DNA from 2 places in the Pseudomonas sp. S35 genome. Region 1 is predicted to be linked to the other one. Evidence: predicted binding sites of a transcription regulator. Region 1 holds the regulator's gene; the other holds the start of a gene.
What was found. Region 1 encodes FliA, which starts transcription of late flagellar genes. Its sites were predicted from a motif close to CTAAAGTTTNNNNNNNNNNNGCCGNTAA; they were not measured.
Positions count from the first base shown of each region.

Region 2: a site for FliA is predicted at 5,767-5,794, ahead of PspS35_RS23485 (methyl-accepting chemotaxis protein). Genes of this name have one in related genera too.

Region 1 covers NZ_CP019431.1:4,626,473-4,637,054, forward strand. The annotation lists gene PspS35_RS20620 (chemotaxis response regulator protein-glutamate methylesterase) at 1-980, opposite strand, end outside; gene PspS35_RS20625 (chemotaxis protein CheA) at 1,029-3,227, opposite strand; gene PspS35_RS20630 (protein phosphatase CheZ) at 3,239-4,027, opposite strand; gene PspS35_RS20635 (chemotaxis response regulator CheY) at 4,046-4,420, opposite strand; gene fliA (RNA polymerase sigma factor FliA) at 4,590-5,330, opposite strand; gene fleN (flagellar synthesis regulator FleN) at 5,327-6,160, opposite strand; gene flhF (flagellar biosynthesis protein FlhF) at 6,267-7,583, opposite strand; gene flhA (flagellar biosynthesis protein FlhA) at 7,596-9,725, opposite strand; gene PspS35_RS20660 (cold-shock protein) at 10,059-10,262, opposite strand; gene PspS35_RS30405 (cold shock domain-containing protein) at 10,304-10,582, opposite strand, start outside.
Region 2 covers NZ_CP019431.1:5,218,537-5,229,118, reverse strand. The annotation lists gene PspS35_RS23505 (RDD family protein) at 1-212, opposite strand, end outside; gene sbcB (exodeoxyribonuclease I) at 379-1,824, shown strand; gene mvaT (histone-like nucleoid-structuring protein MvaT) at 1,895-2,269, opposite strand; gene purU (formyltetrahydrofolate deformylase) at 2,617-3,465, shown strand; gene PspS35_RS30120 (hypothetical protein) at 3,552-3,722, shown strand; gene PspS35_RS23485 (methyl-accepting chemotaxis protein) at 3,729-5,618, opposite strand; gene PspS35_RS23480 (helicase HerA-like domain-containing protein) at 5,809-7,287, shown strand; gene PspS35_RS23475 (DciA family protein) at 7,292-7,747, opposite strand; gene secA (preprotein translocase subunit SecA) at 8,042-10,582, shown strand, end outside.

The sequences.
Region 1 (10,582 bases):
CGGGCGCCTTCACGGCCGTCGGCGCCCATGCCGGTGAGCACCACCGCCAGAACTTTGTCACCGTAGGACTTAGCCGCCGAGCCGAAGGTGATGTCCACGCACGGCTTGTAGTTGAGGCGCTCGTCGCCTGGCAGGATTTTGATCGCGCCACGGCCATCGACCATCATTTGCTTGCCACCCGGGGCCAGCAACGCCAGGCCAGGACGCAGGATGTCACCATCCTCGGCTTCCTTGACGCTGACGCGGCACAGCTTGTCCAGGCGCTCGGCAAAGGCCTTGGTGAACGCCGCCGGCATGTGCTGGATCAACACGATCGGCGCCGGAAAGTTGGCCGGCAGCTGGGTCAATACGCGCTGCAAGGCCACCGGGCCGCCGGTGGAGGTACCGATGGCGACCAATTTATAGGCCTTGCGCTTAGGTGCCGCCGAATGCGCAGCAGCCGGGGCCGACGTACGTACCGGTGGCGGCGCAGGCCGTGCAATCGGTGCAGGCGCCGGGCGACTGAACGAGGAACTGGTGGGCGCAGCCGCAGGCGCTACCGGCGCTGGGGCAGGCGTTGGCGCGCTGAACAGGCTGCGACGGTTACTGCGGGAAATGCTGTGGACTTTCTCGCACAGCAGTTGCTTGACCTTCTCGGGGTTGCGCGAGATGTCTTCGAAATTCTTCGGCAGGAAGTCCACCGCACCGGCATCCAGCGCATCGAGGGTCACTCGGGCGCCTTCATGGGTCAGCGAGGAGAACATCAATACCGGGGTCGGGCAGCGTTGCATGATGTGCCGGACTGCCGTGATGCCATCCATCATCGGCATCTCGTAGTCCATGGTGATCACGTCCGGCTTCAGCGCAATGGCTTGATCAATCGCCTCTTTGCCGTTGGTGGCCGTACCGACCACCTGGATGCTTGGATCGGCGGAAAGAATTTCCGAGACGCGGCGGCGGAAGAAACCCGAATCGTCCACCACCAGGACCTTGACTGCCATAAACACTCCGTTAGGCGGGGCGGGCATTACCGCCCTGCCCCACCAGAATCAAATACGCCGAGCGGCGTAACGCTTGAGCATGCTCGGAACATCGAGAATCAGCGCGATCCGACCGTCACCGGTGATGGTCGCACCCGACATGCCCGGGGTTCCCTGCAGCATTTTGCCCAAAGGCTTGATGACCACTTCTTCCTGGCCAACCAGTTGATCGACGACAAAGCCGATGCGCTGGGTGCCCACGGACAGAATCACCACATGGCCTTCGCGCTGCTCCTCATGGGCAGCCGATGCAACCAGCCAGCGCTTGAGGTAGAACAGCGGCAACGCCTTGTCCCGCACGATCACCACTTCCTGGCCGTCCACCACATTGGTACGCGACAGGTCGAGGTGGAAGATTTCGTTGACGTTGACCAGCGGGAAGGCGAAAGCCTGGTTGCCCAGCATCACCATCAGGGTCGGCATGATCGCCAAGGTCAACGGCACCTTGATCACGATCTTGGAGCCCTGGCCCTTGGTCGAGTAGATGTTGATCGAGCCGTTGAGCTGGCTGATCTTGGTCTTCACCACGTCCATGCCCACGCCACGGCCCGACACGTCGGAAATCTCGGTCTTGGTCGAGAAGCCTGGGGCGAAGATCAGGTTGTAGCACTCGGTGTCGGTCAGCCGGTCGGCGGCGTCCTTGTCCATCACGCCGCGCTTGACCGCGATATTGCGCAAGATCGCCGGGTCCATGCCTTTGCCGTCATCGGTAATCGACAGCAGGATATGGTCGCCTTCTTGCTCCGCCGCCAGAATCACCTTGCCACCACGGGACTTGCCCGAGGCTTCGCGTTCTTCCGGGGTTTCGACGCCGTGGTCGACGGCGTTGCGCACCAAGTGGACCAGCGGGTCGGCCAGGGCCTCGACAAGGTTTTTGTCGAGGTCGGTTTCTTCACCCACCAGTTCCAGGTTGATCTCTTTCTTCAGCTGGCGTGCCAGGTCACGGACCAGGCGCGGGAAACGGCCGAAGACTTTTTTGATCGGCTGCATGCGCGTTTTCATCACCGCGGTTTGCAGGTCGGCCGTCACCACATCGAGGTTCGACACGGCCTTTTGCATGGCTTCATCGCCGCTGCTCAGGCCCAGGCGCACCAGACGGTTACGCACCAGTACCAGTTCGCCGACCATGTTCATGATGTCGTCCAGGCGCGCGGTATCGACCCGCACCGTGGTTTCGGCTTCACTGGCCGGTTTTTCCGGCGGCGGTGGCGCAGCTGCACGCGCCGGTGCTGGAGCCGGGGCGGCTGGCTTGGCCGCTGCCACAGGTGCAGGTGCAGCCGCTTTGGCCGCAACCGGTGCCGCCGTCGCCACAGCCGCCGCCGAGGCGACTTCGGTGAACTTGCCCTTGCCGTGCAAATCGTCCAGCAGCGCTTCGAATTCGTGATCGGAGATCAACCCATCGTCCGCAGGCTTGGCACTGGCAGGTGCAGCAGCAGGCGCTGGCGCCACGTCTGGCAGGGCGTCGACGGCGAACGTGCCTTTGCCATGCAACTGGTCAAGCAAGGCTTCGAATTCGTCATCGGTAATGTCGGTACTGGCCGGGGCCGCAGGCGCTTGGGCAGCGGCAACCGGCGCCACCGCATCGGCGGCGAACTGGCCCTTGCCGTGCAACTGGTCGAGCAGCGATTCGAACTCGGCGTCGGTGATGTCTTCGCTGGTCGGCGCCGCTGCCGGGGCAGGCGCCGCCGGTGCTTCAGCCTCGGCCTTGACGGCACTGAGGGAGTTGAGCAACTGCTCGAACTCGCTGTCCGTTACATCGGCTTCTGGCTGCGCCACCGGCTCAGGCGCGGCTTCAACCACCGGCGCTGCCGTGGTGTCGGCCGGCTCTGCATAGCGCGCCAGGGCGGCCAACAGTTCCGGCGTGGCCGCGGTGATCGGGGCACGTTCACGCACTTGGCTGAACATGCCGTTGACCGCATCCAGTGCTTCGAGAATCACGTCCATCAATTCCGAATCAACGTGACGCTCACCCTTGCGCAGGATGTCGAACACGTTCTCGGCGATGTGGCAGCACTCCACCAGCTCATGGAGCTGGAGGAAGCCGGCGCCCCCTTTTACAGTATGAAAACCGCGAAAAATTGCATTGAGCAGGTTCGCATCATCCGGTCGGCTTTCCAGCTCGACCAGTTGTTCGGACAGTTGCTCTAAAATTTCGCCGGCCTCTACAAGGAAATCCTGAAGGATCTCTTCATCGGCGCCGAAGCTCATGTGGGTGCTCCTTAGAAGCCTAAACTGGATAACAGGTCATCTACGTCATCCTGACCTGACACAACGTCTTCACGTTTATCGGCATGAATCTGCGGACCTTCACCCTTGGCGAGATGTTTTTGTGGATCTTTTTCAGAGAGGATCGCTTCGCGGTCATGTTCGATGCCGGCAAAACGGTCGACCTGGCCAGCCATGAGTACCAATTTGAGCAGGTTGCTTTCCACTTCGGTGACCAACTGGGTCACACGCTTGATCACCTGACCGGTAAGGTCCTGGTAGTCCTGGGCCAGCAGAATGTCATTGAGGTTGCTGGCAACCGTGCGGTTTTCCTGCTCGCTGCGTGACAAGAACCCTTCGACCCGACGGGCCAGCTCACGGAACTCTTCAGCCCCCACTTCCCGGCGCATGAAGCGGCCCCAGTCGTTGCTCAGGGCTTGGGCTTCAGTGGCCATGCCATTGACCAGGGGCGTGGCGTTTTCCACCAGGTCCATCGTGCGGTTGGCCGCCGCCTCAGTCAGCCTGACCACGTAGGACAGGCGTTCGGTGGCGTCAGTGATTTGTGAGATTTCTTCGGCCTGGGGCATATGCGGGTCAATCTGGAAATTGACGATCGCACTGTGCAGCTCGCGTGTGAGCTTGCCCACTTCCTGATACAGGCCGCGGTCACGGGTCTGGTTGAGCTCATGGATCAACTGCACCGCGTCGCCGAACTGGCCTCTTTCAAGGCTGTCGACCAACTGGTGAGCATGTTTTTTCAGGGTCGACTCGAAGTCTCCCTGTGACGTTTCTTTATGCTCCATAGCTCCCCCGCGATGGCATTAGCCGTGGATGCGTTCGAAGATCTTTTCGATCTTCTCTTTCAAGGCCTGTGCAGTGAATGGCTTGACCACATAACCGTTGACCCCGGCCTGGGCGGCTTCGATGATCTGCTCACGCTTGGCTTCGGCGGTCACCATCAACACGGGAAGGCTGCGCAGCTTTTCGTCGGCGCGCACGTGGCGCAACAGGTCGATACCGGTCATTCCCGGCATGTTCCAGTCCGTTACCAGAAAGTCGATGCTCCCGCTGTTGAGGATCGGAATTGCCGTCAGGCCGTCATCCGCCTCGACCGTGTTTGTGAACCCAAGGTCACGCAACAGGTTTTTTATGATCCGCCGCATCGTTGAGAAGTCATCAACGATGAGGATTTTCATGTTCTTGTCCAATTCGACCTCCAAGCAGTCTTAAACGCGCCCAGCACCTGGACGCGCCATTTCAATCAACAGGCATTACACAAAAAGGACTGCTGGGAACACCACGGGTCGAACCCGCGAAGGCCAATCACCTTCGCGGTATCGCTTCGCAGTGCCCCCACACCGCCTGTCAGCGCGCTCGCCACTCTCCCAATCGCCCGCGCAAGCGGGCTGCGCATTGGCTGTGCAACTGGCTGACACGCGATTCACTGACCCCCAGGACCTCACCGATTTCCTTGAGGTTCAGCTCTTCGTCGTAGTACAGCGCCAACACCAACCGCTCGCGCTCGGGCAAGTTGGCAATGGCGTCCGCCAATGCGCCCTGGAAGCGTTCATCTTCCAGGTCGCGCGACGGCTCCATGTGTGCGCTCGCGCCGTCCTCGTGCAGCCCTTCGTGTTCGCCGTCCTGCAACAGGTCGTCGAAACTGAACAGGCGGCTGCCCAAGGTATCGTTCAAAATCCCGTAGTAATCGTCGAGACTCAATTGGAGTTCGGCCGCAACTTCGTGATCTTTAGCGTCGCGACCGGTTTTTGCTTCAATTGCACGAATTGCGTCACTGACCATGCGCGTATTGCGGTGCACCGAACGCGGCGCCCAATCGCCTTTACGCACCTCATCGAGCATCGCGCCACGGATACGGATACCCGCATACGTCTCGAAACTCGCGCCTTTGCTGGCGTCGTATTTGGTCGACACTTCGAGCAGGCCGATCATGCCGGCCTGGATCAGGTCCTCGACCTGCACGCTGGCGGGCAGGCGAGCCAACAAGTGATAGGCGATACGCTTGACCAGCGGCGCATAGCGCTCAATCAACTCACCCTGGCTGTCACGGGCAGATTTCTTGTAGGCGTTGTAGCCGTTCGCTGTCATAGCACCGGTCCTGCGCTCGTCTGATGTACCAATCGCTCGACGAAAAACTCCAGATGCCCCCGAGGGTTGGCGGGCAACGGCCAAGTATCGACCTTCTGGGCAATAGCCTTGAACGCCAGTGCGCATTTGGAACGAGGGAACGCTTCGTAGACTGCACGCTGCTTTTGCACAGCCTTGCGCACACACTCGTCGTAGGGAACTGCGCCGACGTATTGTAAGGCGACATCGAGGAAGCGATCCGTGACCTTGGTCAACTTGGCGAACAGGTTGCGCCCTTCCTGCGGGCTCTGGGCCATGTTGGCCAGCACGCGGAAGCGGTTCATGCCGTAGTCACGGTTAAGCAGTTTGATCAGGGCGTAGGCGTCGGTGATCGAGGTGGGTTCATCGCAGACCACCAGCAACACTTCCTGCGCGGCGCGCACGAAGCTGACCACGGACTCGCCGATCCCGGCGGCGGTGTCGATCACCAGCACGTCGAGGTTGTCGCCGATATCACTGAAGGCCTGGATCAGGCCGGCATGTTGCGCCGGGCTCAGGTGCACCATGCTCTGGGTACCGGAGGCGGCCGGCACGATGCGGATCCCGCCAGGGCCCTGGAGCAGCACATCGCGCAGCTCACAGCGCCCCTCGATCACATCGGCAAGGGTATGTTTGGGCGTCAGTCCCAGCAGAACGTCGACGTTCGCCAGCCCCAGGTCAGCATCCAGCAGCATGACGCGACGGCCAAGCTCTGCCAGGGCCAGGGACAAATTCACTGACACGTTAGTTTTCCCGACGCCACCTTTGCCGCCGGTCACCGCGATCACCTGTACGGGATGCATGCTGCCCATTTTATTTCTTTACCTTGTCTTGCTTAGACGCAGGCTACATGGCTTGGCCGCGTGAATCGCTTGCAGACCATCGATGTAGGTACATTTCACGGTGTTCATCCTGACTTCAACCGACCCGTTTTGCCGGGTGGTGGTAGAGGTCGGCGAACATATCGGCCATCGCTTCCTCGCTAGGCTCTTCTTGCATTTGCACGCTGACGGCGCGGCTGACCAACTGATGACGGCGCGGCAGATGCAGATCATCCGGGATCCGCGGCCCGTCGGTCAGGTAGGCAACCGGTAGTTCATGGCTGATAGCCAGGCTCAACACTTCGCCCAGGCTGGCGGTTTCATCCAGTTTGGTCAGGATGCAACCGGCCAGGCCGCAGCGCTTGTAGCTATGGTACGCAGCGGTAAGAACCTGTTTTTGGCTGGTGGTTGCAAGCACCAGGTAATTTTTCGACTTGATGCCACGCCCAGCCAGGCTTTCCAGTTGCATGCGCAACGCCGGGTCGCTGGCTTGCAGGCCGGCGGTGTCGATCAACACCACGCGCTTGCGCAGCAGCGGGTCGAGCGCGTTGGCCAGGGACTGGCCCGGATCGACGTGGGTCACCGGCACATTGAGGATACGACCCAAGGTCTTGAGCTGTTCCTGGGCACCGATGCGGTAGCTGTCCATGCTCACCAGCGCGATGTTATTGGCGCCGTACTTGAGCACGTAACGCGCGGCCAGCTTGGCCAGGGTGGTGGTCTTGCCCATGCCGGCAGGGCCGACCATGGCGATCACGCCACCCTCTTCCAAGGGTTCAATTTCCGGGGTGACGATCATCCGCGCCAGGTGCGCCAGCAACATGCGCCAGGCTTGGCGAGGTTCGTCGATTTCGGTGGTCAGGGCCAGCAGGTCGCGAGACAGCGGACCGGACAGGCCGATGCGTTGCAGGCGGCGCCACAGGTTGGCCTGTTGCGGCTTGCTGCCTTGCAGTTGTGTCCAGGCCAGCGAGCCGAGCTGCACTTCCAGCAGTTCGCGCAGGCCATTGAGCTCAAAGCGCATCGAATCAAACACACGCTGGTCGACGGCGGCGGCCGGGGCTGGCGCGGCAGGACGCGGCGGTTCGATGAAGGTCGGCTCAACCAGGGGCTCGGCAGCCGTCAGCGGCAGGCCGGCAAACAACTGGCGATTGGTGGTGGCATCGCTGTCGCCACGCATGCTCAGTTCGGCCTGGGCCGAGACGATACGCGAGGCGGTCTTGCGCAGCTCGTCTTCGAGCTCCATGTTCGGCACGCGTGGCGCCAGCGCCGAGGGGGTGTAATCCAGGGCAGCCGTCAGCTCGACACCGCCGGCAATACGACGGTTACCGATAATCGCGGCGTCGGCGCCCAGTTCATCACGGACCAGTTTCATGGCCTGACGCATATCGGCGGCGAAAAAACGCTTCACTTGCATAACCCACTACCCTCAGCCGTTGGGCCCTACTGTCGCGACGATAGTCACTTGCTTGTTGTCAGGAATTTCCTGATAAGCCAAAACGTGCAAATTCGGTACTGCCAGGCGTCCAAACCGCGACAACATCGCGCGGACCGGGCCGGCCACCAGCAGAATCACCGGTTGGCCTTGCATCTCTTGGCGCTGCGCGGCGTCGATCAACGAGCGCTGCAGCTTTTCAGCCATGCTTGGTTCCAGCAGAACGCCCTCTTCCTGGCCTTGTCCTGCCTTCTGAATACTATTGAGCAATATTTGTTCCAACCTTGGCTCCAAGGTGATCACAGGCAGCTCGGAGTCAAGCCCTACAATGCTTTGCACGATTGCGCGGGACAATCCGACGCGCACCGCAGCCACCAGCGCGGCGGTATCTTGACTCTTGGCGGCATTGTTGGCGATGGCCTCGGCAATGCTGCGGATGTCGCGCACCGGCACCTGTTCGGCCAGCAGCGCCTGCAGCACTTTGAGCAATTGCGACAGCGACAGCACGCCCGGCACCAGTTCTTCGGCGAGTTTTGGCGAAGCTTTGCCCAGCAAACCCATCAATTGCTGGACTTCTTCGTGGCCGATCAGCTCATGGGAGTGCTTGTACAGAATCTGGTTGAGGTGGGTCGCAACCACGGTGCTGGCGTCCACCACGGTGTAGCCCAGGGACTGCGCCTGGCTGCGCTGGCTGATTTCGATCCACACCGCGTCCAGGCCAAAAGCCGGATCTTTGGCGGTAATGCCGTTGAGGCTGCCGAACACCTGCCCTGGGTTGATCGCCAACTCGCGGTCCGGGTAGATCTCGGCTTCGGCCAGGATCACGCCCATCAAGGTCAGGCGGTAGGCGCTTGGCGCCAGGTCGAGGTTGTCGCGGATGTGCACGGTGGGCATCAGAAAACCCAGGTCCTGGGACAGTTTTTTGCGCACGCCCTTGATCCGCGCAAGCAATTGGCCGCCCTGGTTGCGGTCCACCAAGGGGATCAGGCGGTAGCCCACTTCCAGGCCAATCATATCGATCGGGGTCACGTCATCCCAGCCAAGCTCCTTGGTTTCCTGGGCGCGGGCCGGGGATGGCAGCAGTTCTTGCTGGCGGGCAATTTCTTGTTGGGCGATGACTTTGACCTGGTTCTGCTTCTTCCAGAACAGGTACGCAGCACCGCCGGCCAGGGCCGCCATGCTCAGGAACGAGACGTGGGGCATGCCCGGCACGATACCCATGATCGCCATGATGCCCGCCGCCACGGCCAGGGCCTTGGGCGAGGCAAACATCTGCCGGCTGATCTGCTTGCCCATGTCTTCGGAGCCCGAGGCACGGGTCACCATGATGGCCGCAGCTGTAGATAACAACAGTGATGGCAATTGCGCCACTAAACCGTCACCGATGGTCAGCAAGGCGTACACCTTGCCCGCATCGCCGAAGGTCATGCCGTGCTGGAAGATACCGACGGCCATGCCGCCGATCAGGTTGATGAACAGAATCAACAGGCCAGCGATGGCGTCACCGCGCACGAATTTGCTGGCACCGTCCATGGAACCGTAGAACTCGGCTTCCTGGGCGACTTCCAAGCGGCGCGTCTTGGCCTGGTTCTGGTCGATCAGGCCGGCGTTGAGGTCGGCGTCGATAGCCATCTGCTTGCCGGGCATGGCGTCGAGGGTAAAGCGTGCGCTCACCTCGGAAATCCGCCCGGCGCCCTTGGTCACCACCACGAAGTTGATGATCATCAGGATCGCGAACACCACGATACCGACCACGTAGTTACCGCCGATCACCACCTCGCCGAAGGCCTGGATCACCTTACCGGCGGCGGCGTGGCCGTCCTGGCCGTGGAGCATCACCACACGGGTGGACGCCACGTTCAGCGCCAGGCGCAACAGGGTCGCCACCAGCAGGATCGTCGGGAACACCGCAAAATCCAGCGGCCGCAGGGCGTACACGCAGACCAGCAGGACCACGACCGAAAGCGCAATGTTGAACGTGAAGAACACGTCCAGCAGGAACGGCGGCATGGGCAACATCATCATTGCCAGCATCACCAGCAACAACAACGGCACACCCAGATTGCCTCGCGAGAGGTCAGTCAGGGTCGTACGGGCCGTGCCGAGCATTTGAGAGCGATCCACCACCGGTATTCCTCGTTTCCTTGAAGCAAACTTTTGACGCCGGGAGACGTCCTGGAGGCGGTATTGCAAGAAGCCTTCCAACTTTGCTTTTGAGGCCGTGGATCGCGAGAGGCACACATTCAAATGTGGCAGGGGCGGTGCGAGGGAACACGTCCACTACGCACCTCTCAAAGGCTTATACATAACACCGTGGTGAGCGGGCTTGCCCCGCGCTGGGCTGCGAAGCGGCCCCAAAACCCTCAACTCGATTGGTTCTGGCACTCGCAGTGACCTTGTTGGGGGCTGCCGGGGCATCTGGGCATCCGCAAGGGCCAGGCACTCGACTGAGCCTACCTAACTGACAACCTGCACATCCGTGGCCTGATCACCTTTTTGGCCTTTCTCTACACCAAACTCGACCTTCTGCCCGTCTTCGAGCGTCTTATAGCCCTCTCCCTTGATCGCCGAATAGTGGACGAAGACATCTCCACCCCCATCCTGACTGATAAAGCCGTATCCTTTTTCGCCGTTAAACCATTTCACCGTGCCTGTCGACATTGCCGCTCTCCTGACACCCCGCCCAGAAAACCAGGCGAGACTCACTGGATAATCTTGATGTTTGACGCGAATACGCCCTCAGGGCGGTGGATTCTCGAAAACTGCACTCTCTGACCTTGCTTGAGCCAAATCCCAGTAGAACTCGTGAGGTCCACCCGCACACGTTCGTCGTCGCGATCCATTGCAATCACGCCCTCGCCTGTTTTGTGGTCGTATGCCTCGACCGTGCCTTTCATCACCTCCATCGCAATACCCTCTACCTCACGCACTGCAAAGTGCGTGGAATTCCCGGAGCTATAAAACCGCGATAAGGAGACGGC
Region 2 (10,582 bases), 590 kb from region 1:
CTGGCCAGGAACAGCAGTAGCGAGCCCAGGCCGATACCAATGTTGCCAAGCAAGGCCAATGGCACCAGGAGCACGCCCATGATCACACCGCGTGCGCCGAGGTCGAAGGCAAAGGCCAGCGCCCGGGGCACCAGGCCGGCTGGGCGCAATGCCAGGTCGATGCCTTCTGGCGTCTCGATCTGGTAGCGGGTGTCCAATGGGGCTGATGGCATCGCGATCCTTGGCAGTGCAGAGCATTTGGGAGACACGGATGCTAGCAGTGTCGGCGGTGGAAGCAACCTCTCAAGATTTTTCTGGATGTTTGTACAGTTATTTGTCGCTTTCCCCAGGCGCGGTTCAGCGCCTAGACTTTGTCGACCTTCAGCACAGGAATAGCCCGTGACCTCCATTTTCTGGTACGACTATGAAACCACCGGCATCAACCCGCGCCGTGATCGCCCGCTTCAGGTAGCCGGAATTCGCACGGATTTCGATCTCAACGAAGTCGGTTCACCGGTCAATCTGTATTGCCAGCCGAGCGACGATATCCTGCCCCATCCCGCGGCGTGTGCGATCACTGGCATCACCCCGCAGATATTGGCGGAGAAAGGCCTGGCCGAAGCCGATTTCATGACCCGGGTACACGCTGAGCTCGCTGCTCCGGGCACCTGTGGTGCCGGCTATAACACGCTGCGCTTTGATGATGAGATGACGCGCTACAGCTTGTATCGCAACTTTTTTGATCCGTATGCGCGCGAGTGGCAGGGCGGTAATAGCCGTTGGGATTTGATCGACGTGGTTCGCACCGCTTACGCCCTGCGGCCAGGGGGCATCGAATGGCCCCAGGACGATGGGCGCGTAACGCTCAAGCTTGAGCGCCTGACTGCCGCCAATGGCATTGATCATGGCCAGGCCCACGATGCGTTATCCGACGTGCGCGCCACGATTGCGCTGGCGCGATTGGTTCGAGAGAAACAGCCCAAACTCTACGACTGGCTGTTTCAACTGCGCAGCAAACAACGAGTAATGGACCAGGTGCGCTTGTTGCAACCGATGGTGCATATATCCGGGCGATTTTCCGCTGAACGTCATTACCTGGGGGTCGTGCTGCCTTTGGCCTGGCACCCGCGTAATCGCAATGCGTTGATTGTTTGCGACCTTGGGCTCGATCCCCAGGGCCTGCTGGATATGGATGCCGACGCCTTGCGCGAACGCCTTTACACCCGCCGTGATGAGCTTGCCGAGGGTGAGTTGCCGGTACCGCTCAAGTTGGTGCATATCAATCGCTGCCCTGTGGTCGCTCCTTTGAGCGTACTGCGGGCCGAAGACTGGGAGCGGCTGCAATTGGACAGGGGGGCTTATCAGTCGCGGGCGCTGCGGCTAACTGACGCACAGGAACTTTGGCGCGATAAGTTGGCGGCAATTTATGCCGATGAGGAATTTGCACCGAATGCTGACCCGGAGCAGCAGCTCTACGATGGTTTTATTGGCGATCGTGATCGGCGGTTATGTGAGCAAGTCCGAATGACTGAACCTGCGCAATTGGCGCGCCAGCAGTGGCCTTTCGATGATCAACGGTTACCGGAATTATTGTTTCGCTACCGTGCGCGTAACTTCCCCGATACGTTGAACAGTGAGGAGCAACAACGCTGGAAACTTTTCTGTCAGCAACGTTTGTCAAATTCTGAGTGGGGTGCGCCGAATACCCTTGAGGCATTTAATCAAGCCTGGCAAGAGTTGGCGGTTAGTGCGACGCCGTTTCAGCGGCAGGTGCTGCAGCAGTGGCAGGAATATGCCAATTCCTTGGTTCTTCGTTTGAACCAGCAGTCAGGGTTTGCAGAATAGACAAGTAATAAAAACGCCAGCAAGCTGGCGTTTTTAATGTGTCGCGTATCAGGCGCAGGCCTGGCGAAGCTTAACCCAGCAGGGTAGCCCAGCCTTCAACCACGTCACCGCCCCACTTGGCTTTCCACTCTTTCAGCGTTTTGTGGTTGCCACCTTTGGTTTCAATCACTTCGCCGTTATGCGGGTTTTTGTATTGCTTGACCTTGCGAGCGCGCTTGGTGCCGGTCGTTTTTACAGCGCCACGAGGTGCTTTAACTTTCGACTCAGGATCCAGCAGCGCGATGATGTCACGCAGGGATTTGGAGTATTCACCCATGAGGGTGCGCAGTTTGCCTTCGAATTCCAGCTCGGTTTTCAGTTTGTCGTCTTGGGACAGGTTCTTCAAACGAGCTTGAAGCTCTTTGATAGCTTCTTCGGTGGCGCGGTATTCGTTGATCAGAGACATGTGGACTACCTTATGTAGAACGCTGATTGACAGGGACAGTGGCCTAATAATAGTCAGGCAGTTTGCTCAAGTAAACATTTAAGCAGACATTTATGTGAATTACTTTAAATGTTTGGAGCGAGGTTGCGCAATCGAGTTAATTACAAGGTCGTGGGCCTAAACATAATCTCCTTGGAATTCGGGAGGGCGCGCGCGAGGTGCGTTAGATTCATATAAAACGGTCAAAGCCATAGGCTGTTAGGGGGTAAGGCAAGGGGTGTGATCAGAATAAAGCTTAACGAATACTGCAGTTTTCCCGCGCAATCGCTAGAATGGCAACCTTTGCGAAGTTCTGGAGTTTCCCCCTAATGCGCACTTTTCGGCTGGTGATTGCTTGCCCGGACCGGGTTGGCATCGTTGCCAAAGTCAGTAACTTTCTGGCCTCCCACAACGGCTGGATCACCGAGGCGAGCCATCACTCGGACAATCTCAGCGGTTGGTTCTTCATGCGTCACGAAATCCGTGCCGACACGCTGCCCTTTGGTCTTGAGGCTTTTCGCGAGGCCTTTGCGCCAATCGCCGAAGAGTTTTCGATGACCTGGCACATCACCGACACCGAGCAGAAAAAACGCGTGGTGTTGATGGCCAGCCGCGAATCCCATTGCCTGGCCGACTTGCTGCACCGTTGGCACAGTGATGAACTCGATTGCGAGATCGCGTGTGTGATATCCAATCATGACGACCTGCGTAGCATGGTCGAGTGGCATGGCATCCCGTACTACCACGTACCGGTCAATCCACAGGACAAGGAACCGGCGTTCGCCGAGGTTTCCCGTCTGGTCAAGCAACATGAAGCCGATGTGGTGGTGCTGGCGCGTTACATGCAGATCCTGCCGCCGGAACTCTGCCGCGAATATGCCGGCAAGGTGATCAACATTCACCACAGTTTCCTGCCATCGTTTGTCGGGGCCAAGCCTTACCACCAGGCGTCCCTGCGGGGCGTGAAGTTGATTGGCGCAACCTGCCATTACGTCACCGAAGAGCTGGATGCGGGGCCGATCATCGAGCAAGACGTGGTGCGCGTCAGCCATAGCGACAGCATTGAAGACATGGTGCGCTTCGGTCGCGATGTCGAGAAGATGGTGCTGGCCCGTGGCCTGCGCTACCACTTGGAAGACCGCGTGCTGGTGCACGGCAACAAGACCGTCGTGTTCTGATCGCAGCGTTTTGATTGAAGAATGAAGGGCCTGGGCGTTAAATCTCCCCAGGCCCTTTTTCTTTGTCTGGCGTTGAGGATTGATCGATGAGTGACCCACTGGACAAAGCCACCTCCAAAGCCCCGGCAACACTGGGTGAGGGGTGTTTAAGCCGGTACGACCCGGACGACCTGGACAGCGACGACGGCACCGACTTTCCAGGTGCCGCCGAGTTGTGGGAGCGCGAGCAGGCCAAGTCTGATACCGCCGCGAAATAACGCGTATCAGATCCGGAAGCTGCCCACCAATTGCTTCAACCGCGCCGCTTGCTGTTCCAGGTCGGCGCACGCACGCAGGGTCGATTGCAGGTTTTCCACGCCTTCCTGATTGAGGGTGTTGATCTCCGTGATGTCCATATTGATCGACTCGACGACCGAGGTTTGTTCCTCAGTGGCGGTGGCGACTGATTGGTTCATGCCGTCGATCTCACCAATACGTTGGGTCACGCTGTTGAGGCGCTCACCGGCGAGGTTGGCGATTTCCACGCTGTCCTGGCTGTGGCGTTGGCTGTCGCTCATGGTGCTGACCGAATCCCGGGCGCCGACTTGCAGTTCCTCGATCATCTTTTGTACTTGCTGCGCCGATTCCTGGGTGCGGTGTGCCAGGTTGCGTACTTCATCGGCCACCACTGCAAACCCGCGTCCGGCTTCCCCGGCGCGGGCCGCCTCGATGGCTGCGTTCAGCGCCAGCAGGTTGGTTTGCTGCGAGATGCTGGTGATCACCTCGAGAATCTGACCGATGTTCACGGTCTTGCTGTTAAGCGCTTCGATATTGCTGCTGGATGCGCTGATCATCGCGGACAACTGCGTCATCGCCTTGATATTGCGTTCAACCACCTGTTGACCGTCTTCGGCCAAGTGCCGCGCGTCGCTGGCCTGGTTGGACGCTTGTGCAGCGTTGCGCGCTATTTCCTGCGCGGCGGCGCCCAGTTCGTTGATGGCGGCAGCCACGCTGTTGGTGCGGTTGGCCTGTTCGTCGGAGTTGACCATCGACGAGTTGGAGGCGCTGACAACCCGCAGTGCCACTTCGTTGACCTGCTCGGTGGCTGAAGATACTTCACGGATGGACGTGTGAATCCGCTCCACGAAGCGGTTGAAAGCGTTAGCCAGGGTGCCGAACTCATCGTGGTTCTGGATGGTCAGGCGGCGCGTCAGGTCACCTTCGCCGTCGGCGATATCCTGCATGGCGCGGGTCATCACGTGCAGCGGCTGCAACAGCACGCGAATCAGCATGCCCAGCAGGGCAATAATGATCACCACGGCAATGATGGTGGCGATGACCGCCGAGGTACGGAATTCGCTGAGCATGGCGAAGGATTTGTCTTTATCGACCGAAATGCCCAAGTACCAGTTCACCGACGGCAGGCCTTTGATCGGTGTGAAGGTCACGATGTTGTCCTTGCCGTTGGCCTCGACTTCACTGAAGTTGCCACTGATCTTCGGCGTGTTTTTCGGATACACATCGGTCAGGGTTTTCATCACCAGGTTTTTGTCCGGGTGTACCAGCACTTTGCCGTCGGCGCTGACCAGGAACGCATAGCCCATGCCGCCGAAGTTCAGCGCGCCGATGTTATCCACCAGGGTTTGCAGGCTGAGGTCGCCGCCCACCACGCCGATGCTCTGGCCTCCTTTGGCGCTGGGGGTGGCGATGGAAATGATCAATTGCCCGGTGGCGGCGTCGATGTACGGTTCAGTCAGGGTCGAACCGTTGCTGCTCTGGGCACCTTTGTACCAAGGGCGAACGCGGGGGTCGAAGCCATCCGGCATCTTGGTGTCGGGGCGGATGGTGAAGGCCCCTTTGCTGTCACCCACGTAAGTCGCCATGAAGGAAGACGTCAGCGTTTTCTGTTCCAGCAGGCTGGCAACCGTCGCAGGCTCAGGGTTGATGGCGATGTTTTGTGCCGCGTTTTCCACCAGTGCAATGCGCCCGGTGAGCCAAGTCTGAATATTGCTGGCGGTGACATCGCCCATTTCATGCAGGTAATTGTTGAGGTCGTCACGAATAGCGTTACGTTGCAGGTAATCGTTGTAAAGGGTGAACAGTGCGAAGGCGGCGATGACGATAAGGGAGGCTGCAAGCAGGATCTTGTGGCTGAAACGCAGATTTTTATTCATAGCTTGAAGGGTCCGCTAAGGTCTTAATATCCGAAGCGCGTCCTTGTGGAACACGCGGAAGGGCAGCGTAAAAAAAGTTTGATATTTCCGTTGGTCCCTGTAGGAACTATCTGAGTGATTTTTCGACTTTATGGGTCTCACATCTGTCTTATCGACCTAGCGCTACTAAAGATTAACCATGGGTGACGAAATGCCTGATTCCACGCAACTTCTTATCGGTGCCGGCCTTGACGGCCAGCCCATTGCCCAGGCCATGCGCCTGGCCAACCGCCACGGGTTGATCGCCGGCGCGACGGGCACGGGCAAGACCGTCACGTTGCAACGCCTGGCTGAAGCCTTCAGTGATGCGGGCGTGGCGGTATTTGCGGCTGACATCAAAGGTGACCTCTGTGGCCTGGGTGCCGCCGCCAACCCTCAGGGCAAGGTGGCCGAGCGTATCGCCGGGATGCCTTTCCTTAATTACACGGGCAAGGCGTATCCGGTCACGCTGTGGGATATCCACGGGCAGTCCGGTCATCCATTGCGCACCACGATCAGTGAGATGGGGCCATTGTTGCTCGGCAGCCTGCTGGAACTGACTGACAGCCAGCAGTCGGCTCTTTATGCGGCATTCAAGGTGGCGGATCGCGAAGGCCTGTTGCTGCTGGATCTCAAGGACCTTAAGGCGCTGCTCAACCACCTGCGCTACCACCCGGAACTGCTTGGCGACGACGCGGCGTTGATGACCACCGGCTCCAGCCAGGCGCTGTTGCGGCGTTTGGCTATCTTGGAGCAGCAGGGTGCCGAGGCGTTGTTTGGCGAGCCGGCCTTGCAGCTTGAAGACATCTTGCAGCCCACCGGTGACGGTCGTGGGCGTATCCACCTGCTGGACGCCAGCCGCCTGGTGCATGAGGCGCCGAAGGTGTACGCGACCTTCCTGTTATGGCTGTTGGCGGAGTTGTTCGAGCAACTGCCGGAGCGCGGCGACGCCGACAAACCGCTGCTGGCGCTCTTTTTCGACGAAGCGCATCTGTTGTTCGCCGACACGCCCAAGGCGTTGCAAGAGCGGCTGGAGCAAGTGGTGCGGTTGATTCGTTCCAAAGGCGTTGGCGTGTATTTCGTCACCCAATCGCCGGGTGACCTGCCGGACACCGTGCTGGCGCAACTCGGTTTGCGGGTGCAGCACGGCCTGCGAGCGTTCACCACCAAAGAACAGAAGTCTCTGCGGGCAGTGGCGGACGGGTTCCGGCCCAATCCTGAATTTGATGCCTTGTCGGTGTTGACCGAATTGGGTACGGGTGAAGCATTGGTGGGCACCTTGCAGGAAAAAGGCACGCCGCAAGTGGTCCAGCGCGTGCTGGTCGCGCCACCGCAATCGCGCATCGGGCCGCTCAGCGCGGCTGAGCGCGCCGCACTGGTGGCCAGCTCGCCGTTGCTGGGCCGTTATGACAAGCCAATTGATCGGGAATCTGCCTATGAAGTGCTGATGGCCCGCAAGGAACTGGGGCCTACCGAAGAGGCCAAGCAGGCCGCCGAGGAGCCTAGCTTCACGGACAAGGCCGGGGCGTTCCTGGGAACCACCGCAGGCAAGGCGCTGAAGTCAGCCATGCAACAGGCGGCCAATCAGATGGGGCGCCAATTGGTGCGTGGTTTGTTGGGGTCTTTGCTGGGCGGCAGCAAGCGCAAGTAGCGCTTCAGGCCTTGGGCTTGCCATGGGCGGCCAGCCGCTCAAGTGCAGCGCGCAAGGCTGGATCGCTGATCCCGTCGGCTGTGGCCTGAATGGTCTCGGCCGCATTCTCTGAAAGGTCCAGGGTGTGGCCGACTGCGCTTTGCTGCACGGTCGATGGCTGCACTTTGAACTGGATGCGTGTCAGGCTGGCAAATTCATCGAATGCCATCAGTTGACGCAGCAGGCGTTTTTGCTGATAGCGCAAACGGGTCGCCCAGTGACCGTCCGTGACAATCAATAGCAAATTACCTTCACGCCAAGAGGCCACATGGCAATGCTCGCGGGCGGCGGGTTGCAGTTGGCTTTCGAGCAGGCGTTGCAAATGGCCCAAGCGTTGCGCATGGCCAAAGATGGCTTTCAACGGCTTGGCTTCGCGAAGCAACACGCTGGGCGCGCGGGCTGTAAGAGGGCGAAATGCCATTATTGGACACCTTAAGCAACAGAGCTGCCATCTTAGCAGAACCCGTCTATCCGGCCCCGGGCAATGCATCGCCGAGGCTTTGTCCATGAAATCAATGGGCTCTATGGGTTGAAGTTCGCGCAAAAGCCCTTATTTTAAACAAGCCCTCTCACAGCACCATGCCAGCATCGGGGAACAACGCCACTTTCCTCACCCACGATTCCGGGTAGAATGCGCGTTCGCATGCGGCCGTGAGGGCTGCTCGGGCCACTCACGGTGCGCCCTCCATCCCTATGTGTGGAAGAACCTGCCGATATGTTTGCGCCTTTGTTAAAGAAACTTTTTGGAAGCAAGAATGAGCGCGAAGTCAAACGCATGCTCAAGACGGTGCAGTTGGTCAATGCCTTCGAAGAGCAGATGGTTGCCCTGTCGGACGAGCAATTGCGCGCCAAGACCCAAGAGTTCAAGGCCCGCATAGCCAAAGGTGAAACCCTCGACAAGCTCCTGCCCGAAGCCTTTGCGGTCGCCCGTGAAGCCGGTAAACGTGTCATGGGCATGCGCCACTTCGACGTCCAGTTGATCGGCGGCATGACCTTGCATGAAGGCATGATTGCCGAAATGCGTACCGGTGAAGGCAAGACCCTGGTGGCAACCCTGGGTGTTTACCTCAACGCACTGTCCGGCAAGGGCGTGCACGTTGTGACGGTGAACGACTACCTGGCCCGCCGGGACGCCAACTGGATGCGCCCGCTGTATGAGTTCCTCGGCCTGACCGTCGGCGTGGTAACGCCGTTCCAGCCGCCGGAAGAGAAGCGCGCTGCCTACGCTTGCGACATTACCTACGGCACGAACAACGAATTCGGCTTCGACTACCTGCGCGACAACATGGCGTTCAGCATGGATGAAAAATTCCAGCGCGAACTCAACTTTGCCGTGATCGACGAAGTCGACTCCATCCTCATCGACGAAGCCCGTACCCCGCTGATCATCTCCGGCCAGGCCGAAGACAGCTCGCGCCTGTACACCGAGATCAACAAGTTGATCCCGCGCCTGGAGCAGCACATCGAAGAAGTGGAAGGCGTGGTGACCAAAGAAGGTCACTTCTCCATCGACGAGAAGACCCGCCAGGTCGAACTCAACGAAGCCGGCCACCAGTTCGTCGAAGACATGCTGACCCAGATCGGCCTGCTGGCTGAAGGCGAAAGCCTGTACTCGGCTCACAACCTGGGCCTGTTGACCCACGTCTATGCCGGCCTGCGCGCCCACAAGCTGTTCCATCGCAACGTCGAATACATCGTGCAGGATGGCCAAGTGGTACTGGTCGACGAACACACCGGCCGTACCATGCCGGGTCGACGTTTGTCCGAAGGCCTGCACCAGGCCATCGAAGCCAAGGAAGTGCTCAACATCCAGGCTGAAAGCCAGACGTTGGCCTCCACCACGTTCCAGAACTACTTCCGTCTGTACAACAAGCTGTCCGGCATGACCGGTACGGCCGACACCGAAGCGTTCGAATTCCACCAGATCTACAGCCTGGCCGTGATGGTGATTCCACCGAACAAGCCGCTGGCCCGTAAAGACTTCAACGACCTGGTGTTCCTGACCGCCGAAGAGAAATACGCGGCGATCATCAACGACATCAAGGACGGCATGGCCCAAGGCCGCCCGATCCTGGTGGGTACCGCGACCATCGAGACTTCCGAGCACGTGTCCAACCTGCTCAACAAGGAAGGCATCGAGCACAAGGTCCTCAACGCCAAGTTCCACGAAAAAGAAGCCGAGATCATCGCCCAGGCCGGTCGCCCAGGCGCACTCACCATCGCCACCAACATGGCCGGTCGTGGTACCGACATCCTGTTGGGCGGCAACTGGGAAGTGGAAGTGGCTTCGCTGGACAACCCGACCCCTGAGCAGATTGCCCAGATCAAGGCCGACTGGCAGAAACGTCACCAGGCGGTGCTGGAATCCGGTGGCCTGCAGGTGATCGCGTCCGAGCGTCACGAATCGCGCCGTATCGACAACCAACTGCGTGGCCGTGCCGGCCGTCAGGGTGACGCCGGTTCCAGCCGCTTCTACCTGTCCCTGGAAGACAGCCTGATGCGTATCTTTGCCTCGGATCGGGTGAAGAACTTCATGAAGGCCCTGGGCATGCAGTCCGGTGAAGCGATCGAGCACCGCATGGTGACCAACGCCATCGAGAAGGCCCAGCGCAAGGTTGAAGGCCGTAACTTCGACATTCGTAAGCAACTGCTTGAGTTCGACGACGTCAACAACGAACAACGTAAAGTGATCTATCACATGCGTAACACGTTGCTGGCCGCCGACAACATTGGCGAGACCATTGCCGATTTCCGTCAGGACGTGCTCAACGCCACCGTCAGCGCACACATTCCGCCACAGTCCCTGCCAGAGCAGTGGGATGTTGCCGGCCTGGAAGCGGCGCTGAAGAACGACTTCGGTGTCGACCTGCCGGTCCAGCAATGGCTCGACGAAGACGATCACCTGTACGAAGAGACGCTGCGCGAGAAGCTGATGACCGAGCTGCTGGCCGCGTACAACGAGAAAGAAGAGCAGGCGAGTGCCGAAGCGCTGCGCACCTTCGAGAAACAAATCGTACTGCGCGTGCTGGACGACCTGTGGAAAGACCACCTGTCGACCATGGATCACCTGCGTCACGGCATCCACCTGCGTGGCTATGCCCAGAAGAACCCGAAGCAGGAGTACAAGCGCGAGTCGTTCACGCTGTTCTCCGAGTTGCTGGATTCGATCAAGCGCGATTCGATTCGTGTGCTCTCCCACGTTCAGGTGCGTCGCGAAGACCCGATCGAGGAAGAAGCTCGCCTGCGTCAGGAAGCC